2 regions of the Sporosarcina sp. P7 genome follow, and region 2 is predicted to be linked to the other one. Evidence: riboswitches for the same ligand, from Rfam matches in the RefSeq annotation. Region 2 holds a riboswitch; the other holds the start of a gene.
The links. Region 2 has a riboswitch for lysine ahead of dapA (4-hydroxy-tetrahydrodipicolinate synthase). Riboswitches for the same ligand answer to the same signal wherever they lie in the genome.
Positions count from the first base shown of each region.

Region 1: it holds a riboswitch for lysine, as region 2 does, so the genes downstream of both, CSV60_RS11095 (Na+/H+ antiporter NhaC family protein) here and dapA (4-hydroxy-tetrahydrodipicolinate synthase) in region 2, are expected to answer to the same signal.

Region 1 covers NZ_PDZF01000010.1:91,689-108,006, reverse strand. Annotated here, with positions in the region: gene CSV60_RS15775 (methionine/alanine import family NSS transporter small subunit) at 1-121, opposite strand, end outside; gene CSV60_RS11100 (sodium-dependent transporter) at 122-1,642, opposite strand; gene CSV60_RS11095 (Na+/H+ antiporter NhaC family protein) at 1,803-3,371, opposite strand; lysine riboswitch at 3,562-3,737, opposite strand; gene yunB (sporulation protein YunB) at 3,793-4,560, opposite strand; gene CSV60_RS11085 (bifunctional metallophosphatase/5'-nucleotidase) at 4,608-5,987, opposite strand; gene CSV60_RS11080 (sulfite exporter TauE/SafE family protein) at 5,993-6,817, opposite strand; gene CSV60_RS11075 (DUF72 domain-containing protein) at 6,817-7,677, opposite strand; gene CSV60_RS11070 (rhodanese-like domain-containing protein) at 7,852-8,205, opposite strand; gene CSV60_RS11065 (glutaredoxin family protein) at 8,370-8,606, opposite strand; gene CSV60_RS11060 (hypothetical protein) at 8,762-9,130, shown strand; gene CSV60_RS11055 (NAD(P)H-dependent flavin oxidoreductase) at 9,197-10,174, opposite strand; gene CSV60_RS11050 (MarR family winged helix-turn-helix transcriptional regulator) at 10,353-10,817, opposite strand; gene CSV60_RS11045 (PaaI family thioesterase) at 11,001-11,417, shown strand; gene sufB (Fe-S cluster assembly protein SufB) at 11,520-12,917, opposite strand; gene sufU (Fe-S cluster assembly sulfur transfer protein SufU) at 12,960-13,397, opposite strand; gene CSV60_RS11030 (cysteine desulfurase) at 13,387-14,616, opposite strand; gene sufD (Fe-S cluster assembly protein SufD) at 14,616-15,923, opposite strand; gene sufC (Fe-S cluster assembly ATPase SufC) at 15,942-16,318, opposite strand, start outside.
Region 2 covers NZ_PDZF01000017.1:7,630-23,947, forward strand. Annotated here, with positions in the region: gene CSV60_RS13880 (ABC transporter ATP-binding protein) at 1-371, shown strand, start outside; gene CSV60_RS13885 (ABC transporter permease) at 368-1,120, shown strand; gene CSV60_RS13890 (ABC transporter substrate-binding protein) at 1,117-2,157, shown strand; gene CSV60_RS13895 (S8 family peptidase) at 2,225-3,739, opposite strand; gene CSV60_RS13900 (YARHG domain-containing protein) at 4,026-5,099, shown strand; gene CSV60_RS13910 (tetratricopeptide repeat protein) at 5,840-7,057, opposite strand; gene grpE (nucleotide exchange factor GrpE) at 7,142-7,732, opposite strand; lysine riboswitch at 8,020-8,197, shown strand; gene dapA (4-hydroxy-tetrahydrodipicolinate synthase) at 8,313-9,206, shown strand; gene CSV60_RS13925 (transposase) at 9,536-10,141, shown strand; gene CSV60_RS13930 (GntP family permease) at 10,355-11,638, opposite strand; gene CSV60_RS13935 (CoA-acylating methylmalonate-semialdehyde dehydrogenase) at 11,747-13,261, opposite strand; gene CSV60_RS13940 (NAD(P)-dependent oxidoreductase) at 13,295-14,203, opposite strand; gene CSV60_RS13945 (TetR/AcrR family transcriptional regulator) at 14,451-15,059, shown strand; gene adhP (alcohol dehydrogenase AdhP) at 15,288-16,301, shown strand.

The DNA.
Region 1 (16,318 bases), on a different contig from region 2:
ATTTCTTTCGAAACTTACTGAGGATCGTAGCGTAAAAGATGCTAATAAATAGACCGCCCCAGATGATTGTCACACCAAGTAGCATCATGAGAATTGCAGAGCCGCTCATTCCTGTATCCATTTATAGCCCCCCTTTATCTTCTTCATAATCTGTTGTAATTCGTGTGTTGTCTTTCCACTTTAATGACGTGAAAACGATCGACATCACAAATGCGCCAATTGCTACCGGCCAGCCAATCGTCCATAAGAACGATGTAGGGTATCCTTCATAGTTTTCTGCGATGTTATCTTTGATGAGGAAGAATAACATCGTACCCAATACTACTGGTGTGATGAATGATAATGATACTTTCCACCACCAGCCAAGACGAATATCTGATACTGCGTTAGCATGCTGTTCGAACAGACCAAGTTTTCTGAACACCCAAGCCAGTAAGACCACTTCAATTAGACCGATGACTGCGATACCAAATTGGTTGATAAAGTAATCCGCTACGTCTAAGAAGTATAAACCACCGTTCGTTGCATACAGCAGGGAGATGACGGCTGATAATCCGACACCGATCGTCACCGAACGACGTCTTGAAATATTGAATTTATCTGCCATACCTGCGATGTACGTTTCACAAATCGAGATGAGTGAGGTGATCCCGGCAAGTGTCAGCGACAGGAAGAAGAATGCACCGAACAGGCCATTTAATCCTGGCATTTGATTAATAATTTCAGGGAATACGACGAACGCAAGCCCTACACCTGCCGTGGCTACGTCTGCTACGTCTACTCCTTGATTCGTTGCCATGAATCCTAGTACCGCGAATACTCCGATACCTGCCAGTAACTCGACAGAAGAGTTTGCAAAACCTGTAATAAAGGCGTTATTTGTAATATCGGATTTCTTTGGTAAATAACTAGAATACGTGATCATAATGGCAAATGCGATCGATAAACTGAAGAAGATATGTCCATACGCTGCAACCCATACACGAGGGTTCAGTAACTTATCGACATCTGGTTTAAAGAACGCATCCAGTCCAACCATAGCTCCATCAAGTGTGATGGCACGGATGACGACAAATAAGAAGAGTAAGAAAAGAACAGGAATAAATATCCGATTCGCCAATTCAATCCCTTTCTTGACACCACCCATTAGGATGATGTAACAAATCACCCAGACAAGTAGTAAGGGTAATACTACACCTCCAACGAGTCCTCCGACTTCTCCAGGTTTATCCGCTAAACTCAGAACATCTCCGAAGAAGAATGCTTCTGGATCCTTCCCCCACGATAAACTAAATGAGTAGACGGTATATTTCATAGCCCATGCAATGATTACGGCATAATAGGTAGAAATAACGAAGGATACAAAGATCCCCCACCAGCCTAGAAACTCGGCTTTTTTTCCATTCAATCGGAAGAATGAAAGGGGGGCTGATCCACGATATTTATGTCCAATCGTGAATTCCAAAATCAGGATCGGAATACCTGCTGTTAAAAGGGCAAATAAGTACGGGATAAAAAATGCGCCGCCGCCATTTTCATAGGCGACATAAGGAAAGCGCCAAATGTTTCCGAGTCCTACAGCCGAACCCACTGCAGCCAGTATAAAACCAGCTCTCGTTCCCCACTGTGAACGATTTTCCATACAACTTCACCTCTTTTTTGTTATTTTACAAAACTTTTACCATTTGATTTATTCTGACAACTCTAGTTCTGTATATTTAGTATAAACAGCCTAATTAGAGATGTCAAAACAAATTTAGACTAAGAATGAAGTAATTATCACTCTTAGTCTAAATGGTAAACTATGCTATTTGTTCTGGGTGTTTCTTACCTTTGGCACTCAAATACGCGAATAATACTATTAGAGTAATAATAACAGCTGCTAAACCGATCCACACAGAACCCGTCAGCCCGAGCACAACATACCCGATTGCTGCTACAGCAGCTGCGACAAGCGCGTAAGGTAATTGTGTGGACACGTGATCCATATGGTTACAACCTGCTCCAGTAGAAGAAAGAATAGTCGTATCGGAAATCGGTGAACAGTGATCTCCAAATACTGCGCCAGCAAGTACTGCCGCCAATGCCGGTAATAATAATTCAGGTGCTGCATTGACCATAATGGTACCCGCAATTGGCATTAAGATACCGAAAGAACCCCATGAGGTACCTGTCGAGAATGCCATTAATCCCGCTAATATAAAGATCAAAACCGGAAGGAACGTGACTGGAATATTTAATTGCTCTACCATGGTAGATAGGAATAGACCTGTATCTAAGGAAGCGATTAGCTCAGTCAATCCCCAAGCGAAAATTAAGATGAGAATGGCAGGCATCATCGCTTTCACTCCGCTAATCAATGCACGCCACATCCATGATACACTTGCTGTTTCGTTCTTTTTCATTTGCAGAATATATAACAACATAGCTAGCAAAGTAGCCGTAACACCACCAATTACCAAAGAGAACGGTACATCAGTGTTTTCAAATATTGCCCAGATATCGAAAACGCCCGCTTCTTTATAGCCAGTAACAATCATCATGCCGAGCGTTACCACAATCAACGTCACGATCGGTGCAACCAAATCGCGAACTTTGCCGTGCGTATGCTCAGGGAATTCTTCCTTTAGCTGACCTGGAATTTCTTTACCTTGATCATAAAGTTCGCCTTCATTCATGGCACGGTCTTCATGTTTCTTCATTTCAAAGAAGTCATTATTCGTCCAAGCAAAGAAGAAGACCATGGACAATGTCGCAATGACATAGAAGTTCATCGGCGCCATCAAAATAAATGCCGTTAATGGCGAATAGCTCACCGCTGCTGTCGTACCTAAAATAAGTGCAAGTTGTCCAATCAAGAATGCGCCCCAACTCGAGATGGGTGACACGACACAAATAGGTGCTGACGTTGAGTCAATGAAGTATGCCAATTTCGCACGAGAGATTTTGTGCTGATCTGTAATGGGTCTTGCAATCTGTCCAACTGCCAAGGCATTGAAGTAGTCATCTACAAAAATTGCAATCCCTAGCCCCATCGTCAACAGCTTCGCGCCACGTTTTGTACGGATGCGTTTAACTGCCCAGCGTGCAAATGCGGCGCTCCCTCCGGATAAACTGACGAATGCCGTAATGACACCTAGTAATAATAGAAATAACATAATAAATATATTATATGTATTGAGCCCGCCATCCCAAAACGAAACTGTCATGGCCCTCCATACACCTTTTAATGTCTCAAACGGAGCAAAGTTCGCTAAAAGTAAAGCCGCTGTAACAATTCCCGCTCCTAATGATAATAATACTCTCCTCGTCGCCAACACCATCACGATGGCGATAATAGGAGGCAAAATAGAGACCCATGTTCCGATCATTGTAATTCCCCTCTTTCTAGTTGCTAGATGATATCGAAATGCAGAAGATCTATCGAAGAGTGGAAAGCAAATACTATCCTGTAATTCCTTAATTTACCGATAAAAAAGCCAACCCCACAGGCAATAGCATACGTGTAGGAGTCGGCCAGTCAATTGATCAAGCAATACATTCATAAATCGCAGTACAATTGGCAACTGTAGCTCTCCATACATTTATCGCTGTATGACAGTGTCATTCCTCTTTGAAATGACCCCAACTTGAGAAGTTGACCCTTCTCAAACTTCGGCATTGTCTCCTTTCGCTCGCGGTCATAGATGTCACTCTCTCGCCAGGTACTTATAAACAATGCAGCCTCTACGTAAGTCTCGATATTCTTCTGTTCTTAGTGTAGCAATAATTGACTTTGTTCACAATAGCCTTTTACTCCGTCTTCTCTAGCGGAACTTCGATTTGTGCTGGCGTTTGCTCTCCTTTTGAATAAATTTGTGGTACCTTTCCTCTGATCAAGCCAATTGCAATCGGTATTTTCTGCTCCACTACACTTCTGCTAGTTGCTAGCGGAACGATAATCTGCACATTGACTTGCAACATCAGATACACTTCCACATAGGCATTATTAATACCAAATTCACGAATATCGGTTTCTACTGTTGCATGTACATCTCCAATGACGTGGAAGCGGATTGGGATTTTCGGCCCCAAGTTACCGAGCAACGGGATATTCGCTGCTTGCCCAATCGGAACGAAAAATACAATACCTTGTTCTTTTTCCATACGATCAGGATTGTACTCGAGATCTCCGAGTGGCGGTAGCATATCGAGATCTCCGCCTTCTGCACGCTCCAGATGATTTTCAACAAGCTGATGAATTTCTGACATGACCTGGCTGATAATTTCAGCGTTAAACTTCGTTGTCACCGTATCTGTTGTATCATCGGGAACATTTTCTATAATTTCATTGACATCGTAAACACTGGTGGATCGATTGTTTATCGCTTGACTGATCACGTAACTGGCTATTTTCTGCGTTTGCACTTCGGCATATTGTGTATAGATTGGCGTTAGCTGTTTATTGACCGTATAGAAAAATATCGCCACTCCCACCATGATGGTTGGGATGACAAAGCGCAGAATAGTTTTTCCATAGTTAAACTTCTTTGGTCGTTTTTGATTCGTATAAAACCGCATGAAAACGCCTCCTACTTCACATTATGCGAAATAGGAGGCGGACATAACTAACGCTCATTGAAATATTTCCTTCCATACCAACCGAGGATATCGCGAAGCATTTCCGGCATGATATATTCTTTCTTCGCTTCTTTTAATATCGGATAGAAAAAGCCAAACGTGAACATATCAAGTGTTGCCAACGTGTACATTTTACCGGGTTCTACCAAACGGTTGCCTGCAAATAATTGTCCGTCCGTGTTACGGTATAAGTGTTCATGTATCATACTACCCATCAGCGTCCCACGAAATCCTAAACCTTTTATCGGAAGTTCCGTCCACTTCGGATCAAGTGATTGCTCATAGACTGTCAGCAAATCCATGCCATCTAAATGAATTAGGCAAGGATTGATAGGGTGTGGCAATAAAGAGTGCAAATCCCCTTTTGTCACCCAGCCTTTATCTAAACTACCAAGGAAAATACCCGCGTTGAAAAGCGCACAGTCGGCATCAAGATACGTAAGTAACGCGCGACCAAACAGCGAGGATAATGGACTGTCTCCTGTAAGACGCTGTGATAATGGAGATGGATTATAAAACACGGGCACTTCTAGTGTCTCTTCCCCTTTAGCAAATAAGCTATTCACCTGTTCCATATCCTCTTCTGACATTTCCATCATCTGTGTTGGAAAAACCTCTGCTTTCATATGAACGACTTGACCTGTCATACGGTCTATATCGATCTGGACGTGACCGACATACTGACCGAATTTTTCCGCAGCCGCAAGTAGCGTGTCGTCAATCCATTCACCATTTTGTAATAAATGGTGTGTGTGCGCTCCTAAAATCACATCGATCTCCGGGCATTGCACAGCTAAAATACGATCTTCATTGATTCCTAAATGTGAGAGACACACGATGACATCGCATTGAGGACGCAAGTTGCGGGCCATTTCCCGCAACGCCGCGTGCGGTTCGCTTACGCACCAGCCTAGTTGTTCATAAAAATCATAGTATGGCGCTGTGGCACCGATGACACCGACGCGCACACCTTCCGTGGTCTCCAATATTGTGGACGTCTTCGCCCAGTATGGTAGCTTACCACCCTGTTCAGTCAAGTTGCAGAGCACTACATCAAAGTGCGCATCTTCATATAATCTATTTAACGCTTCCTTTGACATGGTGATTCCTTCATTATTGCCAATCGTTACCGCGTCGTATCCTGCTTTGTTTAATAATTCAATATTCCCTTTCCCTTCTGTTCCTTCGGTAAACGGATGAGACCGATCAATATGGTCTCCAATATCAAATAGAAAACAATGCTCCCCATTCTCTTCAGCTTGTTGCTTCCGCTTAGTAAGAAAGTGATGAATTTGCGGCCAATTCTCGAAATGACTATGGACGTCATTCGTATGATAAATATGGATCGTTGCTACCGTCTCCTTCATATGTGTCAACCCCAAATCCCCTCATAGATGGAACGAAGTCCAAAGACGAGTAAAATGATGCGTATGACTAAAACCAATGTATCTGATTTCATTTTGCTGTTTAAATAGGCGCCGAGCATGCCACCAAAATAGGCGCCCGGCACGACAGGTATCGTATACAGCCATGGCACATGACCGAGTGAAATATGAGATACCGAGTTAACGATTGCTGATAAAAACACCATAAGCATAGATGTCGCAACAGCGACGTGTGGCGGGAACAAGAATAGTAAAATCATTGCCGGCACAATCATCGTACCGCCACCTATTCCGAATAAGCCCGACGTAAATCCAATGAACAATGCCAATAAGATGGCAAACCAAATTGGGTAGCCATAGATATGTGTTTTACCTTGCGGATCAGTAAACTTAATCTTTTTTCCATTGTCTACAAACCATCTAATCGGTTTCAAATATTTTCTCGTTAATAACAGTGTAGATAAAATGATGAGCAATATGCCAAAATATAAATTAAATGAGGACAAACTTACGCTTTTATTGACTAGCGCTCCAAGAATGATACCCGGTATACTCGCGGCGAAAAATAACCATGCACTGCGATAATCAATCGTCTTTACTTTCATATAAGACAGTGTCGATCCAAGTCCATTCGCAATCATCATGATGACCGATAAGCCCACTACACTTTGCGGTGTAATATCAGGAATCATTCCTAAATTTAATCCGACAAACAATGTGACAGGAACCAAGATGGTTCCTCCACCGAGGCCCGCAATCGAACCGATAATACCGGATGCTAAACCTATTAACGCGAGTACTACAAATTCCATCAGTGATCCCCCTCAAATAAATTCAGTTGCTTGGTGAGAGGCTGACCGTATTCTATGTTAAGTAATCGTGCAAATTGTTTGGCGTTCTTCGCTGCATGCTGGCCGGAGTTATTATTAAAGATGACAAATACGTCTTCAGTCTGCTTCTGAAGATGTTTCACGATGTCACGCATACTCTCTAACTCTTTTTCATTATAATCATAAAGATAGCGGACTTTACGCCATGCTTTACTATCTCCCGTAGTATTTACCCACCCTTTATCATTGCGACCGTGAAGACGTAACAAAACTTTCGGATCCGTTGCAACTGGGACTAGCGGCACACTTCCGTCCCCTACTTGCGGCTCATCACAAACGACATGGATGATGTTCAAGTCTTTCAGAAAGTCGAGTGTTTTCTCTCGATAAGCTGGAGAATACCACGTTTGATTGCGAAACTCTACAGCGATTGGCAACGGCTGTAATTGTTCATGCACATAGCGAATGCGATCCACATTTTCCTTCTTACAATCGAACCAAGGTGGAAACTGTACCAGTACCATCGCAAGCTTCCCCGCTTCAACAAATGACGTCAGGGACAGCTTAAACAGCGAGAACATCTCCTCTTCAGATTCATATGGTAACTTTCCACGCTGATGACCTGTAATACCCTGATACGCCTTCACGACAAATTGAAAATTAGCGGGCGTTTCCTCTGTCCATTTATCCATAACTTTTTTCGATTGTATAGCATAAAACGTCGAATCCAGCTCAACGATTGGAAAGTGTTTACTATAATCTAGTAGTTTTTTATTCGCGACTGTATTCTCATTGTATAGACTTGGATGGTCTCCCCACCCTGTCAGACCAACATGTATCATGGAAAGCCCTCCTCTTATGATCTTTAGCTTAGTGTATCATATCTCATGTATTTTCGGAAAAATCATACTTCCTGATTTGGTAGTATGATTTTCTATAATTCGCCTAGTCAACCGATTTTATTTTCACGCAAAAAAGCGTCCCGAGATAGGATCTCCGAGACACTTCTTTAATAATTAATCTTGCCACGCGCTCATTCCCCCGCGTACATTCGTTACATTCACGAATCCCGCTTTTTTCAGTTGGCTTGCTGCATTGGCACTGCGCATGCCGCTTTGACAGATGACGATGACTTCTTGATCTTTCTTCAATGTTCCCATCTGTTTTGAAAGCAAATTCAAAGGAATATTTTTAAATTTCTTTATATGGCGTCCTGAATATTCAGCTGGTGTCCGCACATCGATACATTGGACGTTTTGATCGTTCACTCTATCTTTTAATTGTGCAGTCGAGATTGAACGCACACCTTTTGCAGGCTTCATACGCCAAACTACGAAGCCGACGAGGAGTGCTATGATGATCCATTCCATAATTAATGCCTCCTATTAGTGAGTCCATTCGATGATGACGAGAATGACTCCCATCACCGCAAATGCTATATGGCCAATACAAAAGCGCGGAAATACGTTCTTTTCCATTTCTTGGGCCGATTGGATTGTGCAGTTTCGATTGAACAAAAAACGTTTATATTTATTCATGCGTCTAGTGCAGCGTGAATACTTGCTGGATCAAAGCCGATAATCCATTTTCCATTCAACTGTGTTTGTGGAACGCCCATCTGTCCGGTTAGTTCCACCAGACGCTCTCCTTCTGCAGGATTTGTAGAGACATTGATTGTCTCATAAGGCACATGGATTTCATCCAGATAATTCGTCATCATCGTACAATAAGGACAAGTAGATGATACATATACGGTTGCTTTTTCAGACATGTAAAAAACTCCTTTTCATTTGTATGTACATCCATTGTATACCCCATTAGGTATGTAATCAATCTATTGATTCGTATATATGATGGGATCTTTCTTTAGTGCAAAGCATGCTAGTATATAGAGGTAACCAAATGAATAAGAAAGGATGGAGGAACATGAGCGACGTACTTTTACAACAAATTTTAAGTGAAATGAAAGGCATTAAAACTGACATCTCTGGGATTAAGTCAGATGTTAGTACACTTAAATCAGACGTTAGTGCACTAAAATTACATGTCGAAGTTCTAAATACAGACATGTCAGAAGTGAAAAAAGAACAGCAATTGACAAATAAACGGTTGTCTTCTATTGAAACTAAACAGGATACAATTTACATCAACTATGTTTCTTTAACTGAAATACAATCTAAAACCCTCTCCTTACTCGAACAACTCCAAACAGATGTAGAATTCACCTATCAAAAGACCGCAATGAATGATTTAAAAATTAACCGTATTGAAACAAACTCCACTCACAAACACTAAGCAGGCAAATAAAAAACAAGCGTGTCTGGATGGACATACTTGTTTTTATCATGATTCTTTTCTTTATTATGTGCTCGCCGTGTTCACTTTATCTCCTACCAACTTATCCTTTGCCTCTTGGTACTGCTGTGCTAATTGTGCGACGTACTCTTTCGTAGGTTGAACTTTATCGATGATGCCAATTCCTTGACCACAGCCCCAAATATCTTTCCAAGCTTTTTGACCTGCATCACCACCGAAATTCATTTTACTTGGATCACTTTCCGGTAAGTTATCAGGATCTAAACCCGAAGCTCTGATGGACGTAGCTAAATAATTCCCGTGTACTCCTGTGAAGTAATTACTGTATACGATATCATCCGAAGTGGCGTCTATGATGGCTTGTTTATACTCTTCAATGGCTCTCGCTTCTTCAGTAGCGATGAATGGCGATCCGATATAGGCAAAGTCGGCCCCCATGGCTTCGGCTGCCAATACGCTTCTGCCGGTTGCGATAGATCCACCAAGTGCCAGTGGTCCATCAAACCATTCCCGGATTTCTTGAATGAGTGCGAACGGGCTTTTCGGACCCGCGTGCCCTCCCGCTCCTGCAGCCACCGCAATTAAACCATCTGCACCTTTTTCAATTGCTTTCTTCGCGAACGTATTATTGATCACATCATGCAATACAATTCCGCCGTAACTGTGTGCAGCCTCATAGACATCTTCTCTGGCGCCTAGCGATGTAATAATGATCGGAACTTTATACTTTACACACAGCTCCATATCTTCTTGCAATCTTTCATTGGATCGGTGGACGATTTGGTTGATCGCAAATGGCGCGGCTGGTTTATTGGGATTTTTCGCATTATAGTCGGCTAATTCTTCTGTAATCTCGATCAACCACTCTTCCAATTGTGCAACGGGCCTTGCATTTAGAGAAGGCATAGAACCGATTACTCCTGCTTTGCATTGCTCAATCACAGTCTTAGGATTACTAATAATGAACATCGGGGCTGCGATCACTGGAAGACTCATACTCTTTTTCCATTCTACTAAACTCATTAGAAACACTCTCCTTTTATCGTAAGCGCTTTCAAAACGTATAAATGTATTCCTGTAACGAACATACACTAAGACGTTTCAAAAACTTTACATTTTCGATACATGTATATACATGTATTTTACTGGATTTTTTCGAGTTGTCAATCAATTTATGAATGGAGATTCATTTTTATGTTACTTAACTTTTGAATTCATCAATCACTTTCTGTAATGCCTTCAACTTCTTCAGTAAGTCCATGTATTCTGCTTTGCCAATAGATCCTTCAATTTGTTCCTGTACTTGTGTCCAAAGCGGTGTAGCCTCATTTAATTTGTCGTACCCTAATTCTGTGATCGTGACCACTTTGGTTCGCGTGTCCTGTTTCGCTCTCTTGATCTGTACATATCCGGAATCATTTAGAATGTTCAAGTTACGCGTAACGGTCGTTTGATCCAGCAACATCATCTCACCTAATTTACTAATCGAAATATCCGGCGATGTATAAATATTGCCGAGCATATAATATTGGGTGATTTTTAATCCAGTACGTTTCAAGAGATGATTGTATAGTTGTGTAAGTGATCCGGATACCGTACGGAGATTCGCACTGGCACACACGTCAATAATATAATTTGCTTGCTCTTGATCCAATTTTTTTCTCATGATGTCCACTCTTTCCTTAAAATGATAATCGTACTGTTACAGCCGCTTCGACAATTCATTCTATTGTACATGTACGGGCACAAATTTTAAAGCTGGATTTCCCGCTACACTTAGTAGTATGCTTCTATTACATGTATATACATGTAATAGAAGCATATCAGTGAAATGGAGGTAGAGAAAAGGATGAAAGAACTTAATTTATTGGATAGTATTGATCTGGAACAGACATTGATAGGTGCTTTAGGAATTACCTTTACACAACTCGATCCTGACAAAGTCGTCTGTGAAATGCCGGTTGGACCGAAAACTGTTCAGCCTATGGGGTTGTTACATGGAGGCGCTTCAGTAGCACTCGCTGAAACTGCGGCTAGCATTGCAGCCGCTTTAAACCTAAATCCCGAGACGCATTATCCAGTAGGACTAGAAATCAATGCGAATCATATACGAGGTAAAAAAGATGGAGTAGTCACCGCTACTGCCGTTCCATTCCATAAAGGGCGCACATCGATGGTCTGGGATATCCAAATCACGGATGAGGTAGGTAAATTAATAAGTGTTTCGAGATGCACGATTGCGGTTGTGGAGAAAAAAGTTCGCTAAATACAAAAAACGTGCCGACCATCCGAATTGAATCGGCATGAAATCGGCACGTTGCTTTATTCAACTGTTAGGAATATCGCATAAACGCTGGTATTTCAACGCTTATCCAATACTACCTTCCATCTCGAACTTGATCAAACGGTTCATCTCTACCGCATATTCCATCGGTAGTTCTTTTGTAAATGGTTCGATGAAGCCCATAACGATCATTTCTGTTGCTTCCAATTCAGGAATACCGCGGCTCATCAAATAGAAGAGCTGCTCTTCAGAAACTTTTGAAACTTTTGCTTCGTGTTCCAATGAAATATTGTTATTCAAGATTTCATTGTATGGAATCGTATCTGAAGTAGATAGTTTATCCATGATCAACGTATCACACTCAATGTTGGCACGAGCTCCGTCCGCATTGCGTCCGAAGTGGACAACTCCGCGATACGTTACTTTTCCGCCGTGTTGAGAGATAGATTTTGAAACAATAGTAGAAGACGTGTTAGGTGCCAAGTGCATCATTTTCGCGCCGGCATCCTGGTGCTGTCCTTTACCTGCTAATGCGATAGATAGTGTCAAACCGCGTGAGCCTTCACCTTTTAGGATGACTGCAGGGTATTTCATCGTCAATTTAGAACCAATGTTGCCATCAATCCATTCCATTGTCGCATTCTCTTCACATACTGCACGCTTCGTTACCAAGTTGTAGACGTTGTTCGCCCAGTTTTGGATCGTTGTGTAACGGCAATATGCATCTTTTTTGATGATGATTTCAACAACCGCACTGTGTAGTGAGTTTGTTGTATAAACAGGTGCTGTACAACCTTCTACGTAGTGAACGCTTGCGCCTTCGTCTACGATGATCATCGTACGCTCGAACTGTCCCATGTTTTCCGAGTTAATACGGAAATAAGCTTGTAGCGGTGTTTCTACTTTCACGCCAGGTGGTACATAGATGAATGATCCACCAGACCATACAGCAGAGTTTAACGCTGAGAATTTATTGTCTGAGTTCGGAATAACCGTACCCCAATATTGTTTGAACAACTCTTCATTTTCACGAAGTGCAGAATCCGTGTCTTTAAAGACAATTCCTAGATCTGTTAGTTCTTCTTTCATATTGTGGTAAACAACTTCAGACTCATACTGTGCAGAGACACCTGCCAAGTATTTTTGTTCTGCTTCAGGAATACCTAGTTTATCAAACGTACGCTTGATTTCCTCAGGTACTTCATCCCAAGAAGTTTCCGCACCTTCAGATGGTTTTACGTAGTACGTGATTTCATCGAACTTCAATGAATTCAAGTCTCCGCCCCATTGTGGCATTGGCTTATTGTAGAAAATCTCAAGAGATTTCAAACGGTAATCCAACATCCACTGTGGTTCTTCTTTCATTGACGAAATTTCTTCCACTATCTCACGTGTCAATCCACGCTCTGAACGGAACACAGAAACGTCTTTGTCATGGAAACCGTATTTGTAATCGCCGATTTCCGGCATTTGTTTTGCCATTATTATTCCTCCGTTCCATAATTGCTCGTACTATGGCCAAGGTCATTGCGACTCGCCAGAGACTCCCTCTTCCATCGCCTTCCAGCTCAATGTTGCACATTTAATGCGGGCAGGGAATTGCGCGACACCCGATAATGCTTCTAGGTCGTCGAGATCAATCGACTCGTCCAACTCTTTGCCTAACATCATATCTGAAAAAGTATGTGCTAACTTAACTGCTTCTTCAGTCGTTTTACCTTTGATCATCTGTGTCATCATAGAAGCGGATGCCATCGAAATGGAACATCCTTCTCCTTCAAACTTGACGTCTTTGACGATATCGTCTTCCACGTTCATTGTTAAACGGATGACGTCACCACAAGTCGGATTATTCATGTCAATTGTGACATTGCCGTTCTCTAGAACGCCTTTGTTTTTCGGGTGTTTATAATGCTCCATGATTACAGATCGATAAAGTTGATCTAGTTTATTAGTAGACATCGTTAAAATACTCCTTTGTTGTGCGAAGTCCTTCCACGAGGCGATCTACGTCATCAGTGGTGTTATAAAGATAGAAGCTGGCACGCGCTGTTGAAGAAACATCCAACCATTTCATCAATGGTTGTGCACAGTGATGACCTGCACGAACAGCTATACCATTCATATCGAGTACAGTTGCGACATCATGAGGATGGACGTCATCCAAGTTGAATGTGACCAATCCTGCACGCTGATCGGGATCTCTTGGTCCATAAATAGTCAAGCCGTCGATTTCAGACATTTTATCCATAGCATAACCAGCTAGTTCGTGTTCATGCTGTTCGATAGCGTCCAAACCGATTTCTTCCAAGAAGTCGATAGCTGCACCGAGTCCAATAGCTCCTGCAATAATAGGCGTACCACCTTCAAACTTCCAAGGTAATTCTTTCCACGTAGATTCGTATAGTCCGACAAAATCAATCATCTCGCCGCCGAATTCGATGGGTTCCATATTATTGAGTAAATCCTTTTTACCGTAGAGGACACCGATGCCGGTAGGTCCACACATTTTGTGTCCGGAAAATGCAAGGAAGTCGCAATCTAGTTTCTGTACATCAATTTTAACATGTGGAGCTGCTTGCGCAGCATCCACACACATCACCGCACCGTGTTGATGGGCAATTTTCGTGATTTCTTCAATCGGATTCATCGTGCCGAGAACGTTGGAAACATACATGATGGAAACAATTTTCGTTTTATCTGTAATGGTTTCCCGTACTTTATCAAGTGATAACGTACCGTCTTCTTCTAAATCAATATATTTTAACACTGCGCCAGTTTCTTTGGCGAGCTGCTGCCACGGAATGATATTGGAGTGGTGCTCCATATGTGTAATGACGATTTCGTCACCTTCCGAGACATTGGCACGGCCATAGCTTTGCGCAACTGTGTTAATCGCTGTTGTTGTACCGCGCATAAAGATGACTTCTTGCGTGGATTTAGCATTAATGAATTTACGGACTTTCTCACGAGCGCCTTCATAACCATCTGTCGCGCGATTTCCAAGTGTATGCACTCCACGGTGAACATTGGAGTTATCGAAGCGATAATAGCGATCCAGTGCCTCAATTACTTGCACAGGCTTTTGTGAAGTCGCAGCGCTATCCAAGTAAACAAGTGGATGTCCATTGATTTCTTGGTCTAATATAGGGAAATGATTGCGGATGTCTTTGCTGAGCATTAGCGCACTTTCCTTTCAATAACCTCCGTCAATTGTTTTCTAACTCCCGCGATCGGCAATTTGCTAACAACTGGAGCTAAGAAACCATGAATGATGAGGCGTTCTGCTTCTTCTTGTGTAATACCACGGCTCATTAGATAGAACATTTGCAGTGGGTCCACGCGTCCTACTGAAGCGGCGTGACCTGCTGTTACATCATTTTCATCGATAAGCAAAATCGGGTTCGCGTCTCCACGTCCTCTTTCACCTAACATAAGAATACGGGACTCTTGCACCGCGTTCGAGCGAGTTGCGCCTTTAGCGATACGTCCAATTCCGTTAAAGATAGCGGATGAGTTTTCTTTCATTACACCGTGCTTCAAGATGAAAGCATCTGTATCAAGTCCCCAGTGTACGATTTCAGATGTGAAGTTTTGTTTCTGGCTACCGCGTCCAACTACAACGGATTTCATATCACTAGATGAGCCGTCACCGACTAGATGCGTGATGTTTTCAGAAATCGTATTGCCGTCGTTCATTAATCCAAGTGCCCACTCAATGCGTGCACGTGGTCCAGTAACACCGCGACGGTTGACATACGTTGTCATACCTTCCGCTAATACGTCGACTGATCCGTAGACAATTTTCGCATTAGCCATAGCAAATACTTCCGCTACAATGTTCGCTTGTGTTGCCGCATGCTCCATAGTAGAAAGATAGCTTTCTACATAGGTTACTTGACTGTTTTCTTCTGCAACGATGACTACGTGGTTGAACAGTGAGGCTTCTTCGTTATCGTGAATGAAGAGTACTTGCAGTGGATCTTCGATTACTACGTTTTTAGGTACGTAGACAAATACTCCACCGTTGATCAATGCCGCGTGAAGAGCCGTTAACTTATGCTCATCCACTTTGACACCGTCAGTCATCAAGTATTTCTGTAACAACTCACTGTGTTCGCGTGAAGCCGTAAAGATATCCGTCATAATAACGCCTTGTGATTTCAAATCTTCAGACAGTGAAAGATATGCAGGTGTGTTATTGTGTTGCACGTAAATATTTTGTTGTTGTTCGTCATCGATCAATGCTTTCGCTTCAGTTGGTAATTCTTCCAACCCCGCGAAGATCGAGCTCTCAACTGTATGTGAAGGGAATTCCGTGAAATTCCAATTGGTAATTTTAGTTTTATCTGGTTTTGGCATTTCGAGCACTTCAGCTTTCGCTAGAGCGTTCGAACGAAAATCTGCCATCCAAGCAGCTTCCTCCACTTTTGCGGAATAAGAGCGGACGTCTTGTTCGGTCAATGCCAATGTTGTTTCAACCGTCATTTTGAGTCGTCCCCTTTCTTATGCTTCTTGTCCAACAGTTTCGTCTTCGATACCTAGTTCTTCTTTGATCCAGTCGTATCCTTCAACTTCAAGTTTCTTAGCTAGTTCTGAACCACCCGTTTTAACGATTTTACCTTGCATAATGATATGCACTTTATCTGGCTCGATGTAATCCAACAAACGTTGGTAGTGAGTGATAATTAAGCAACCGAAACCTTCGCCGCGCATTTGGTTGATTCCGTTAGAAACAATTTTCAATGCGTCGATATCCAGACCTGAGTCAATCTCGTCAAGTACTGCGAACTTTGGCTTCAACATCATAAGTTGGAGAATTTCATTACGCTTTTTCTCTCCACCTGAGAAACCTTCATTCAAATAACGAGTGGCCATATCTT
Region 2 (16,318 bases):
CTGGAAACTTATCCGGTGGGATGCGACAACGTGTTTCCTTTTTGCGAACGATCCTGACTGGCTCAAATATTTTATTATTGGACGAGCCATTCAGCGCACTCGATGCGATCACGCGGCTGACGATGCAAGAGTGGTTGATCGATCAATGGCAGAAACTCGATAAAACCATTGTCTTCATCACACATGATATCGACGAAGCCTTATTTCTATCCGATCGCATCTTTGTACTTGCTGAAAAGCCGGTGCAGACAATTCGCGAAGTCGTCGTGCCTCTCAGCCGACCACGCACGACGCGGGACTTGGCACGACCCGAACTGATGGAACTGAAAGAGCAACTGATTAGCGAGCTTCGTTCGGAGGCGCGGCTATGAAGAAGATGACTTCGTATAGTTGGTCGATACTTTTCGTCGCAATCGTACTTAGCGTATGGGAAATCGCAGCACGTCTTTACGACAAAAGCTTCCTCTTCCCGTCCCCTTCAGCAATTCTGATCAGATTATGGGAGCTGAAAACGGAGCTGTTTATCCACCACTTACCTCCGACTGCTTTAACTATTTTGATCGGCTTATCGATTTCGATCATCATCGGATCCACACTGGCGATTGCGATGTATAGTAAGAAGCCAATTGAGCAAGCGTTTTACCCAATTCTCATCGCGTCGCAAACGATTCCTGTCATTGCGCTCGCACCGATTTTTGTCTTATGGTTCGGCTACAGCATTTGGAGTAAAGTCGCGGTCACCGTCCTCATTACATTTTTCCCGATAACCGTCAGCGTGTTCGACGGCTTACGCTCGTCGGATAAAAACTTACGCGAATTAATGCGGACAATGGGCGCATCTTCAAAAGATATCTTCTATAAATTAGACCTACCTTCCGCTTTGCCATCTTTCTTCTCCGGGCTCAAAGTGGCGGTTACACTTAGCGTAATCGGTGCGGCAATTGGAGAATGGCTAGGCGCTCAGGCAGGACTCGGGTATTTTAGCAGAAGAATGATGACGCAATTTGACAGTGCTGCCGTATTTGCACCGATTGTCTTGCTTTCTGCAGTAGGCATAATCTTCTTTCTACTCGTCGTCGTATTAGAAAAACACTTTTTACACTGGAGGAATCATCAATGAAAAAACATCTGTTTCTTAGCATCACGTTTCTTCTATTACTGCTAGCTGGATGTACGAATGATGCGCCCACTACAGAACAAAAAGAGACACCTAGCAATGAAATGAAAAAAGTTAGTATCATGCTCGACTGGTATCCGAATGCCGTACATAGTTATCTATATGTAGCGCAGGAAAAAGGCTATTTCAATGAAGAAAACGTGGAGGTAGACATTCAATTTCCTGCCAATCCGACCGATCCAATGAACTTAACTGCAGCTGGAAAAGTGACACTTGGACTGTATTACCAACCCGATGTCATTTTAGCGCAAGCAAATGAAGATATTCCGGTTAAAGCGATTGCCTCCATCGTGCGTGAGCCGCTTAATTACACCGTCATGCTGGAAGAAAGCTCGATTCAATCACCAAAAGATCTTGAAGGCAAAACAATTGGCTATCCTGGAATTCCACTGAACGAATCGTTGATTAAAACGATGGTGACGAATGACGGTGGCGATTATGACAAAGTGAATATGATCGACGTCGGATTTGAACTAGAATCGTCACTCGTTTCAAAACGCGTCGATGCCGTGACAGGAACATTCATTAACCACGAAGTGCCTGTCATGGACTCCAAAGGATTCAAAACACGCTACTTTAATCCAGTAGACTATGGTGTGCCGAATTATAGTGAAATCGTGTTATTGACGAGTGATGATACATGGAATAAAGAACAAGAGGCCATTCAAGCTTTCTGGCGAGCAGCACAAAAAGGCTATGAATTTATGGTAGAACAGCCAGAAGAAGCCCTCGACCTCTTGCTGAACAACCAAGATCAAGCAAACTTCCCGTTAGACAAAGCAATCGAAACGGAAAGCTTACAAATTCTATTGCCTAAGATGGATACAAAGGGTGAAGCATTTGGCGCGCTGGATGAAACATCGTGGGAAGATGTGCGGGACTGGCTCCATGAAATGGAAATGATCAAGACGAAACCTGAAGTGGACGATATGATCTTAGATATCAGTACGGGGGAAATGTTTTCTAAAATTACGAAATAAACTACTCAAAAGGCTATTGCGAGAGTCTCCATGACTGATCGCAATAGCCTTTTTCGATTGTATGTGATTAGTCAGGATATACGGTAAACTTCACAGCAAAGGACTTCTTCATTGCAATCCCATTTTTATTCTGCAACCCTTGATCCACCCGTAAATAATGAACTCCTGGCTGCCATTCTTTAGTTGGGGTAATGAATAATTGAGCATTATTTTTAGGATTCACTTGCGCTGTAAAACTCTCGATACGTTCTGTACTGTCTGGCGTACGGGTAATAAAAATATGTGAAGCCTGCTCTTTTCCAAGTGGCAATTCGCTTGTAAATTTGATTGTGAATACTTTATTCGGTAGTACCTCCAATTCTGGAAAATCACCGGTAAATTCATTAGGTGGAGCAGGTGTAGTGACAGCAGGCAGCGCGTTACTAAGTCGTTCTATATTGACTAAACCTGCACCGAAATAAATATCTTTACCTGGTGCCCCTAAGTCAGTCGCTGTCATTACAAGTAGCCGACTAATCTCAGCAGGCGTTGCTTCAGGTTTCAAAGACCTCACTAAAGCCGCGGCACCTGCTACCATAGGTCCTGAAAAAGAGGTTCCACTGACTGATAGATAGCTATTATTGATTGAAGTGGTATAGATTGCTGCGCCCGGAGCAACTAAGCTAACGTGAGAGTTATAGTTTGAAAAGGAAGCGCGCTGATTATCTCTTTCCGTTGCCCCAACTGAAATGACAGATGGATAAGACGCGGGAAACATGATGGCATTCCCCTTCGTTGCATCGTTTCCTGCTGACGCAACGACCGTGATACCCGATTCCACTGCACGCTGAATCGCCTTTTCCTCAAATTGGGAATATTGACTACCCCCGTAACTCATGTTAATCACATCGACTTGCTTTAGGATGGCATAATCAATTGCCTTGATACTATCCGAAACTTTACTAAGACCGTCCAGGTGCGAGATTTTCAACGGCAATACGTTGGTGTCATATCCTCCCGCAATTCCCACTCCCCCTAGATTATTCCCAGCCCTAGAGGCAATCACTCCCGCGATAGCCGTTCCATGACCGTTGACGTCTTGAACATTCGAATTATCTGCGTAGAAATTATAACCGCCTGGCTGAATTCGACCCTGTAAGTCTTCATGATACAAATCAATGCCAGAATCAATGACGGCGACGACAGTCTTTTTCTTTTGCTCTTGCACCCGAGACCACATCAACTGCGGCTTCACTTGTGGAATCCACCACTGCTTCACAAGAATAGGATCGTTGAATTGGACATGCGAATAACGTGCATGATTCGTTTCAACATGCAAGACGTTTGGATCTTCGAGAAGTTGTTCTTTCATCAACAGCATCTCAGCTGAATCTGTAAAACTCCATAACTCCACATCGTCCGTGATTGTTTCACGACTTTCTACACCGGGCAAGTTTCCGTCTACCGAAAATGCCTGGCGAGTTTCTTCATACTCCACCAATAACTCATGTGAAACGGCTTCTGCATTGACTGTCCCTTGAAATCCAAGTACCGCCAGCAAACCAATACATACCATCAAAAATATACGATGCTGTCCTTTCATTCGCGCCTCTTTTCTTCCCTGTCACACTTTAGCAATATGGGAATCTTTTAAACCATTATAACTTACCATTTACCATCTTCATACATCCTATACGTTATATAGGACTATTTTATATGACGAATCTTGAATAATCCACTTTCCTGCATATTCAGTGCCCCACTTCCTTTACGCCACAACCCTCCTTACATCTAGAATAATCCCGTCAGTCATAGTATAATCTTGACTACATTGGTATCTATACTCGCATTCAAAAGATAGAACCATAGCATGAAGTAGGAGAATTCACATGAAAAAATGTCCGATATGTAATGAACTGAATAGAAACCAGCAAGAGTACTGTACAAACTGCAAAACGTTTCTCGTATCACGCAATTTGAATAAAAAACGGTCGTTACTGAAAATCCCATTGTATCCGATTGTATTACTAGTTATTGTGCTAGTCGCGATTTCGAGCTATTACGCTATGGAAACGAAATACGGTCGAAAGGCAACAACAGAGCACTTCATTTCAGCGCTGATCGAGCAAGATCAAGACACATTGCATGAAATGATTATGCCGAAAGATAGTCGTATTTCGATTAACGCAGAAAGTATTCAAGCATTGCTTACGTTGGTTGAGAAAAATCCTTCCATCGTTCAAGTAATAGAAACCAATTTAAAAGCAAAGACCGACAACGGTATGTTCTCTATGCATGTAACAGGAAAGCGATTCGGCCTCTTCCCCCACTATACAATTAATCCGGCGGGCTATATTCTCAAAGTGAAATCTATCGGGGAGGAAACCGTACTATCGATCCACGATACAGAGATAGGCTATATTAAAAAAAGTAATGAACAAGCGGAATTTGGCCCGTATATGGCAGGGATTTATCCCATCAAAATGACGACAACTTTACAGGACGAAAGCGTACGTGAAGAAATTCAAGCGAACGTATTCGGCGCAAAGCAATCGGTTCATCTCGCTTTTGATTCCATCAAAGAATTGGCCATCGAAACCAACGTGGAAACTGACAATGATTTGCCAGTTGTACAAAACGACGTCGTGAAGGAAGAACCTGTCGAAACGGTTATTGTCAAAGAAGTAATTAAAGAAGTGCCTGCTAGCGGTTCAAATGATCATTTCATCATCTCGTACAGCGGTGACGTGTTCCTCGACAAATCCGATCTAAAAGGACTGTCAAAAGAGGAATTGCGTCTAGCCCGCAATGAAATCTATGCGCGGCACGGCTATGTATTCAAATCAAAAGAACTGCAAAACTACTTTGGCTCACAGTCTTGGTACGAACCGAATCCGTCTTTTGACGGAAAGATGACCAAGTGGGAGAAACATAATATTGAATTGATTCAATCACTGGAATAACAGAAGGAGCAATCCGCGAAGTCAGTTGACTTCGCGGATTGCTCCTGTTTTTTTGTGGTTTGGGTGGGTTGGCGCGGTGGGGACGTACAATAGCGCGGTCTGCTCTGACTTTAGCGCGGTGCGGACGCGCAATGGCGCGGTCTGCCCTGGCTTTAGCGCGGTGGGGACGCACAATGGCGCGGTACACCCTGACTTTAGCGCGGTGCGGACGCGCAATGGCGCGGTCTGCACTGACTTTAGCGCGGTGTGAACACGCAATGGCGCGGTCCACCCTGATTTTAGCGCGGTGCAGGCACGCAATAGCGCGGTCCACCCCAACATTAGCGCGGTGTGAACACGCAATAGCGCGGTCCGCCCTGACTTTAGCGCGGTGTGGGCGCACAATTGCGCGGTGTGGGCGCACAATTGCGCGGTCTGCCCTAACTTTAGCGCGATGCGGACACACAATAGCGCGGTCTGCCCTAACTTTGGCGCGATACGGGCACGCAATGGCGCGGTCCGCCCTGACTTTAGCGCGGTGTGGGCGCACAATTGCGCGGTCCGCCCTAGCTTTAGCGCCGTATTCACACACAATAGCGCGGTCCGCCCTGACTTTGGCGCGGTGAGGACGCACAATTGCGCGGTCCGCCCCAACTTTAGCGCGGTGTGAACACACAATAGCGCGGTCCACCCCAACTTTAGCGCTGTGCCGACACACAATAGCGCGGCACTCACACTCAATCCCCTAACCCAAAACCAACTCAGCTAGCTGCCTCGTCTTCCTCTCCACTCTCACCATCCACTACCAACTTCTTCATAGCCCTCGCTTCATAAGTCACCCAATCTTCATTCGACTTATGAATCAATTCATCTAGAATCGACACAGCTTGAGTCTCTTTGCCAAGCTGCCACAAAGCGCGGCTTTCTTGAAGACGGATGCCTTCTCGATAAGGTGATTCCTGATAATTCACATCTTTTTCTTGACGGAAAGCCTTCGCGATCTCCACTACATCTTCATATTTCTGCTCGCGCAAATAACTCGAAGCGAGGAAGTACGAGGCATCATCGGTGAAGTAATCACTTTCTTCCGTACGCACAGCATATTCCAAATACACAACTGCTGCTGGAAAGTCTTCTTTTAAAAATTGCCTGTAGCCTTCATTATAGTACGTTTTCGCCGCTTCATTTGAAACGAATTCAAGCGTGGCTTCCTTTTTAGGTTTTGTGACTACCTTTTCAACCGGCTTGTCTTTCTTCGGCACAGTCTCTGAAATAACAGGCTTTTTCGCCGGTGCTGGAGTTGGCGACTCCGTAGCGGTTTCAGGTTGTGCTAGAAGATTGGCTAGTAGCCAGACGACGGATACCAAGAGGACAGTCGCAACACTAGCAAGGAATACTACCGCCTCTTTTTTCAGCTTGCGCTTTCGCTTAGGCTTTGGAACCGGGCGTGGGATATCTGGACGCGGAGGTTCTGCCGCCACGACACGTTTAATTGTCGAATCATCGAGCGCATACAAAGGTAACCCCGCCGTATAGCGAGATAATGTGCCGCTTTCATAACGTGCCAACAAGATCGTTTTCATACGATATAATTCAATCGGGATGGGCAATTTTCCTGCTAGTTGCATCGCGTGATCTATGATATGTAATGCTTTTTCGCCAAATCCTAGCTGAATTTCCGATACTGCATCGTTATATTTAGCGATGATCTGCGTGTACGTATCCCAATTGTCGGTAATCGTTTGTTGTAACTTGACGGCATGTAGCTCATCGCTATCTAGTTCCTTCAAGTAGGCCAATGCCACATGCAAATTTCCGACCTTGCTCTCAAGCAATGCTTTATGCCACAGAATCTGCTTGCGGCTCACATTTAGCTTTTCCAGTTCACGTATCGTATCAAGCGCTAATGTATAACGTTTCTGTCGTATTTCTTGTTGCATTTGTTGAACTAACATGGGAACGTTAGTGAATGAACTCATTGAATCACCTCCACCTACTAAACGGGCTTGCGTAGTGACTCACCCATTGATCAATTGTTATGCTCGTCATACACGTTCCCCCTTTTACGAAACCGTTTTCACTAGTGCATCTTGAATGACTTGACCTTCGATTGAAAAGGCTCTGCGGAATACAGCCGCCACTTTAAAACGCTCAATCCCTTGCGCTTCTTCTTCGGGGATTGTGCCAACCGCTTCCATATAGCTTTCATCGAAATACTCATCGTACACCGGCAGCTCTGTTATGCCGATTTCTTCCAGTAATAAATGCGCTTGATCCAACACTGCATCCAACTGTGCGATCAAATCGACCGATTCGGGATCAACCGTTTGACGTACATCTTCAAATAAACTAAAGATCTGCACTGCACGTTTAGCCATTTGAACACGGTCTTCCTGTGCTTCATCTTGCAAACGCGTGATTGCCTCGTCTACGGGCAAAACGGCTTGATTGCTCTCAAACAATTCTTCTAGAGAGCGGAAACTCGTCGAGGTAAATTGCTGAAATTGCTTTAAATCTTCTTGCGTGACAGGCTTCTCGATAGGATCTACTTCGAAATCATCAATCGTAATTTTCTCCAACTGTAATAATTCTTTGTCTAGTATACGCTGTAACTCTTCCGGCCTGTTATTCGCGGACTCATGTATAGTACTCATCGAATTCCCCTTTTCAGAAAACATATGTAATGCATAAATCAAGCAAGAAAAGCCCAGTTTACTCTTAGGCTATTATACTGATAAGATAGCACTTTTTGGTGGCTAACACAATACTGGGCGATGAATTGTCGAAGGAATGAGGCGACTTCCGTACACTTGTAGACGCATTGTTGCACGAAGTGTCATTGATAGACAAAACAATCATCTAAAAAACTAAAGGTTGCTATTTCTTCAGATACCAAGTACAGTAGGGGTAATTAAACTTTCACTTATTTCGATAATTCGGAAATAAGGATAGAGGCGCAAAAACCATTAGTACGCAATTAGAGGATCATGAGGTCCTGTGAAGATTGTGGAAAGGGGAATTTGCCGAAGCGGCGAGACTCTCATGACCTCCAAGCTGATTCTGGACTGAACAAGTGCAGGATTGTCATATGGGAAACTGTATGGTGGGCTATCTCGTGCAAAGAAATAATTCATTATTTCAACGCAACAGCGAGCCCTCGTTGTTGCTTTTTGCGTTCAATTATATCGCCCCCACCTCTATGTTTTTTAATAAAATGATAGGATGTGGAGAATAATGAATTTCGGATCAATTATGACAGCGATGGTAACTCCGTTTGATGAAAGAGGAGACATCGATTACCCAGCAACAAAAACCTTAATCAATCACTTACTAGCCAATGGAACAGACGCACTAGTTGTCGCAGGTACGACAGGAGAATCCCCTACTCTTACCGCACAAGAGAAAGTGGATCTATTCAAATTCACCGTGCAAACAGTTGCAGGACGTGCCCCGGTTATTGCAGGTACAGGAACGAACAGCACAAGAGAATCCATTGATTTGACGATCCAAGCAGAAGAAGCTGGCGTCGACGGAATCATGCTCGTCGTCCCGTACTATAATAAGCCTTGTCAAGAAGGGTTGTACCAACACTTCAAGACGGTTGCCCAAACGACTACATTACCGATCATGCTTTACAACATCCCGGGACGTAGCGCTGTGAACATGTTGCCGGAAACGATTATCCGATTGGCTAACAACGTATCGAATATTACTTCTGTCAAAGAAGCGAGTGGGGATCTAGAAGCCGTTGCGGCGATTATCGAACATACCGGAGATGACTTCTTTGTCTACACAGGTGATGACGCGTCTACACTTCCTGTACTAGCTATTGGTGGCACAGGCATCGTGTCGGTTTCTGCCCATATTATAGGAAATGAAATGGCGGAAATGGTGCGCCACTTTAAAACTGGCAATACAAAGCAAGCCGCTACCATCTACCGTGGCCTATTGCCGATCATGCAAGCAATGTTTGCTGCACCGAACCCTTCCCCAACGAAAGCTGCGTTGAACTTGATGGGCGTACCGGTTGGTGGCGTTCGTTTGCCTATGATTGCATTGCCTGACGAACAGGTAGAATCATTGAAAGACCTTCTAGCGCTTCGAAACCAAACTGCAATCGGTCTTTGATTGATATAGAGAAACTACATTAAGCTGTTGCGAGACGACTATGTCATTTGGTCGTCTTGCAGCAGCTTTTTGGGTACCAGGTCCCCACACAACTTTCGCACAATTTGGGGATGGTACCAGGTCCCCACAAAATTCTCACACAATTCAAATTCAAAAAATATAGAAATTGAAATCATCTACTGTAATAGCGGCAAAGATTCAATTCTTCAAACTTAAAATAGGACTCGTATGCACTTTCTGTTTTCCAAAATTCAATAATGCCCTTTTGACCAAAATGAAACTTCTCCTCTATACTCAATAGATTCACAAACAAATAGGAGGAGAGATCAATGGCAAGACGTAAACGGAATTGGCGGCCAAGTGTATACTACCATGTCGTTATGCGCGGCAACAACAGACAGAATATCTACTCTACCGAAGAGGATATGCTACATCTGATGCGCTGCATAGGCCATGCATCGATCGATTATCATTTTACTGTTGTTGCATTCTGTATCATGACAAATCATTATCACATTCTAATTCAATCTGAAGACAACCTATCCAAAATCATGCGGCATATCAATCGGAAATACAGCGATTATTACTCTAAACGTTACGACTATGTTGGACAGCTTTATCAAGGTCGATATTATTCTAAGGAAGTAAAATCTACTTATGCAATGCTGGCCGTAAGCCGCTATATTCACCGAAATCCGATTGCAACAAAAACACCTATGGTTAAACATTTGGGTGAATACCCATTCAGTACATTCCCCTACTACCATTCTTCTACTCCGTCACCTTATCCTTATCTAGATATATCAAAACTTCCACACTTCCTACCTCCACCATTCGAGAAAACCACAGAAGCCTACGTTACCTATTGTTTGATGGGAACAGAAGAGCTATTAAACATCTACACTAGTCAGGACATTCTAGAAGTGCCTACGTAACTCTATCAACAAAAATTCTGATACAACAGCATTTAAAAAGACTTCTAACCCATTGGTCAAGAAGTCTTTTTGGCAATAATTAAACAATTGTCTGAATAGTTCCTGAATTGTGTGGGGACCTGGTACGCCCCCCATGGTGCATAATTGTCTGAATAGTTCTCAAATTGTGTGGGGACCTGGTACGCTCTCAAGGACCTGGTACACCCCCACAAATCAATAAATCCCCATAATCCCAAGCGCAATCGCCGGGATCAATGACAACATCGGGAAGACAATCGCAATGACACCCATCTCTCTATACGATTCCTTATGCGTCATGCCTGTCACAATCAATATTGTCAAAATTGCTCCGTTGTGGGGAAGGGAATCCAATCCCCCTGAAGCAATAGATGCAATGCGGTGAAAGGCTTCAGGTGCTGGACCCGTAGTGGTCGCAACCTCATAGTAATGCGAGCCTAGCGCTTCTAATGTAATCCCCAAACCTCCAGAAGCCGACCCCGTCGCTCCAGCCAAAACATTTACCGCAATAGCTTCAGAGATTAACGGATTCGCATTGATCCCTAAAATTGCGTCGCTTAACTTTTCAAAGCCTGGAACCGATCGGACGATTGTCCCAAATCCTACTGCAGCACTCGTGTTGATCATCGCCATGACCGAATCGCTGGCGCCACTGTTGATTGCTTTTGTGAAGCCTTTGAATTCTCTAATAGAAATGAGCAAAATGAGAATAATTCCCGTTGTTAACGCTATGACAATATCCCACTTTAAAAAGTTCAATGTACTAATGACAGCCAGTAAAGGTAGTAATGAAAGAATGATATGTGGATACTTCGTGCGTGGTTTTGCATTCAAATCCTCTTTACGTTCTTCGAAGACTTCCCCTGCTTCCCTTAACACGTGTACTCTATGATTCAAATACACGATCGAGCAGATAATCATGAATGCGGATGAAACAAGTCCAATAATCGGAGCGGCTGCCGCTGTCGTATGAAAGTACTGTGTCGGAATTAGATTTTGGATTTGCGGCGTACCCGGTAGTGCCGTCATGGCGAATGTCATCATCCCCGCCACAATCGTTCCTGGAAGAAGACGTCTGCTTATATTCGCTTCACGAAACATATTAAGTGCCAATGGATAGACCGCGAACACGACAACGAACACACTCACGCCACCGTAAGCTAAAACACTTGCTGCCACTATGACCCCAATGACGGCACGCTCTTTACCAAAAACGCGGGATATTCCGATAGCTACTGAGTGGGCCATTCCACTATACTCCATCAACTTCCCGAAAATCGCCCCTAGCAAAAATACCGGAAACCATTGCTTAGCAAAGTTTACGAAACCTGTCATATAAGTGTCTGTATAGGCGTCAAGCAAATTCAATCCACCGAACAACGCAACGATTCCTGCACAAATAGGTGCAATCCAAATGATCGACCAACCTCTATATGCTAATACCATCAGTAACACTAAGCCTATAAATATCCCTAGCATACTACCCCTCCTCCAACTGGCAATGTACGACGTAAAGTGAAACTGCTTTAGTATAGAAAAATAGCAGGATCGGAGTTAACTAGTCACTACGATCCTGCTTATGGTTAATCAGCTACTTGGGAAATCGAAATCGGTTTGGCTTTCTTCATTGTAGGCAGTGTCGAACCATCTCTCGGACACCGTTTTCGTTTTCGTGAAGAAACGAACCGTATCAGGACCGAACATTTGCCCTTCTCCAAATCTAGAGCGTTTCCACCCACCGAAGTTATGGTAGCCAACCGGAATCGGAATTGGCACATTCACTCCGACCATTCCCACTTCAATTTGATCGGTAAACGTTCGTGCGGCATTACCACTGTCAGTAAAGATTGTCACGCCGTTTCCGTACTCATGTTCATTGATCAAATCGATTGCTTCTTCGAGCGTATCCACTCTCACTACAATGCGTGCAGGGCCGAACACTTCTTCTTTATAGACATTCATATCTGTCGTCACATGATCGAGCAATGTCGGCGCTAAGTAATAGCCATCTTCATTCGCCACGTTAGGGTTTCGTCCGTCCGCTACGAGAACGGCTCCTTCTTCTACCGCCAAATCAATGGAATTTACAACGCTCGCTTTTGCTTCTGCACTGATCAATGGGCCGAAGTCTGCTTCATTGTCATCGAACTTTCCGACTTTCAGCTCGTTTACTTTTTCTGCAAGCTTTGCAACGAACGCGTCAGCTGTTTTCTCCCCGACAGGAATGGCAGTAGAGATTGCCATACATCTTTGTGATGCGGCACCGTATGCTGCGCCGAGGAATGAATTCACCGCTGTATCAATATCTGCATCCGGCATGATGACCATATTATTCTTTCCGCCACCAAATGCCTGTACACGCTTATGATGTTTCGTTCCTTTTTCATAAACCGCTTCGGCTACTCTCGTCGAACCGACAAAACTCACAGCCTTTACGTCTTCGTTCGTAAGCAATGCATCCACAGCTTCTTTATCGCCATTGACCACATTCCAAACACCCGCTGGTAATCCTGCTTTTGACCAAAGCTCTGACAGAATCAATGCAGAATGAGGAACTTTTTCTGAAGGTTTCAGAATCATAGCGTTCCCTACCGCTACTGCCATCGTACTCATCGCAACCGGTACCATGACTGGGAAGTTAAATGGTGAAATACATGTCACGACACCTAAAGGCTTATGCATCGAATAGGAGTTGATCTCGCCTCCCACATCCACGGAATGCTCACCTTTTAATAGGTGTGGAGCGCCAAGCGCAAAATCCACCGACTCAATCCCGCGTGTGATTTCACCTGTTGCATCGGAGAGCGTTTTTCCGTTCTCTTCACCTATCGCATAGGCTAGTCTATCTGTGTTTTCTAGAAGTAACGCACGGAACTTATGAAGGACTTCCATTCGTTTGCCAACCGAAACCTTCGACCAATGAGTAAACCCTTCTTTCGCTAGCTTCACCACTTCATTCACTTCTTCTGTGGATGCGAGTGGTACTTGTGCAATCTTCTCTCCAGTAGACGGATTAAATACATCTCCAAACCGTCCGCTTTTACCTTCTACTTCTTCTCCATTAATAAAATGAGTTAATGTCTGTACGTCTGTTTTTTGCATAGGTCCATTCCTCCCAATTTATAGTAAATTTTCTTATACGTTTTGCTTTTGCTTATTCAACTTATCTTGGATCATCAAATACGAAGAAGACATATCTTCATGCGCATGCCCCTTTTCTACTTCCGCTTCATAATACTCAATAAGTTGCGACGCAATCGGTAGCTCCCCGTCCAGAGAATCCGATACGTGTTTCGCAAGCTTCAAATCTTTTAATAGTAATGAAGTCGTGAATGCACCTTTCGTATACTCATCCTGTGAAATATACGTCTTGTAGTTCCGTGTAAGAATGGTACTGGCGCCCGAGCTGACATTGACGATGTCATAGACGATGTCCTGATCCACACCCGCGAGCCTCGCAAGTGAAAGCGCTTCCGCAACGGCTTGATTATGGATACCGGCCATCATATTATTGATGAGCTTCACAATAGTACCCACACCCGGATCGTTCCCTACATGGAAGACGTTCGACCCAATAGCCTCTAAATAAGGCAGTATCGATTCAAACGTATCTTTTTCACCCCCGACCATGATCGATAACGAAGCGTTCTCCGCTCCACTGACACTACCGCTAACCGGAGCGCCTAGATATTCAAGACCCTGTTTCAGCGCCTCTTGCTCAATCTTTCTGTTCAGTTCAGGTGAAATCGTACTCAAATCCACTAATACCAATGGCTTGGTACTTTTATGAACAATTCCGTCCTCCCCTAAATACACACTTTCCGCAATAGCAGGAGTAGGTAAACTAGTGAAAACCAGATCTACTTCTTCTAGCAGCGAAGCAGTCGTCATCCCTACATGCCCACCCAGTTCTGCAAATCGTTTTTCGGATTCCTTATTGATATCCAAAGCAAATATCGTGTAGCCATGCCTCAATAAATTCTTCGCCATCGGAAAACCCATATTCCCGAGACCGATAAACCCAATCTTTTTTCCGTTCGCCATACATACTCCCCCTTTTTTGATCGCTCATAAAATGAAAGCGTTGTCATTTATCATGAAAATTAAAAACCAAACTACCAAGCTTTGAACCAATGAAAATAGGAACGTATTTATTTCACATACCGTAGTCACATACTATGGTCACTCAATAATAAATAGTATTGTCTAAATAGTCAACTAATTTATTTAATTTTATGAAATATGCTATCATGGTACAGAGTGAACAAGCATCGTAGAGGAGGAATCGAGTATGACAGAACTTACTTCTAGACAGATAAAAGCGCTAGAAACTAAACAAAACCTCCTTGAAAAAGGCTTGGAGCTTTTCCATGAGAAAGGTTTTGATAACGTAACCGTTGAGAGCATTGCGAAAGCATGTAGTGTCTCAAAGGGAGCATTCTATGTCCACTATAGTTCGAAATATGATATTTTCTTGGAGAAATTTAAAGACATTGATGAATTCTATTTATCCTTTATCCCGAGCATTCCAACGGATATAAGCGCTTCAGAAAAAATCCTTCTTTTTTATAAAGGGCAAATGACGTATTTACGAGACGTATTGGGAAAAGACTTTGTCCATACCATTTACACAAGCGCACTAGCCTTAACAATGAATGAGGATCACTATTTAACTAATCAAAATCGACAACTTTACCAAATCATTCATTCGTATGTGGAAGAAGGAATCGAGCGTAAGGAATTTAAACAAGAGTTCTCGGCTGATTATATATCGATGCTCATCACACGTTGCATGCGTGGGACAATTTATGATTGGATTATTTTTAGAAAACGATTGGATCCTGTCGTAGAAATTCACCATATGACTTCTATTGTTTTGGATGGGTTGAAGGTTAAATAGTGTACTAACCCCTACCGGTCATACGATGTAGTTCTCTGATGATATAAAACACCTTCTTCCCTTTTGAAAGAAAGAAGGTGTTTTGCATACTGTAGTATTTTTCACGTAACGTGTACTAATCTGTAATCCTCCCACGTATAGATAGTCCGTAAGAGAAAAAGGGAGGAATCATTCATGAAACCAGCAATTCAAAACAGTAACGCAAGAGGGACTACAAAACAGACCACAATGAAAGCAGCGATCGTTAAAGAATTCCAGACAAAGTTGCAGATTGAAGACACACAAAAACCAACACCTGGCGCGGGTCAGGCATTAGTCAAACTAGAGGCATGCGGCGTCTGTCATACAGACTTACACGCAATCAACGGTGACTGGCCTGTCAAACCGAAACTTCCTCTCATTCCAGGTCATGAAGGCGTAGGAATTGTTGAAGCTATTGGACCGAACGTCACGGCTGTAAAAGTCGGAGATCGTGTCGGGATACCTTGGCTCTACTCTGCATGCGGTGAATGTGATTATTGTCTACAAGGGAAAGAAACTTTGTGCCACAATCAAGAAAACGGTGGCTATTCAGTGGACGGTGGATACGCGGAGTATTGCCTCGCAGCAGCGGATTATGTCGCGAAAATTCCAGAAAACCTTAGTTCTGTTGAAGCTGCACCTATCCTCTGCGCAGGTGTGACAACATATAAAGCGTTGAAAGTATCCGGTGCAAAACCAGGAGACTGGGTCGCGATTTACGGCATCGGCGGATTGGGCCACGTAGCGCTCCAGTATGCGAAAGCTATGGGATTCAATGTAGTGGCAGTAGATATTGCGGATGAAAAGTTAGAGCTTGCGAAGAAACTCGGCGCTGACATTACAGTGAACGGCAAAAAGGAAGATCCTGCCGAAGCGATCCAAAAACAAATCGGCGGCGTACAGGCGGCTATTAGCGTAGCCGTTGCCCAAGTACCTTTCGAGCAAGCGTATCGTTCCGTCAAACGTGGCGGCACATTGGTCGCTGTCGGCTTGCCACATGAAGATTTACCTATCCCTATTTTCAATACGGTATTAAACGGAATCACAGTAAAAGGTTCCATCGTAGGCACACGAATCGACATGAAAGAAGCGCTTGATTTTGCAGCGCGCGGAAAAGTGAAAGCACAGATTGAAACGGCTCCCCTTTCTGATGTAAATGCCATTCTTGAAAAGATGGAAAAAGGTCAGATCAATGGCCGTATTGTGTTGACGTTTGATTGAATGTAAGTAAATTCGGC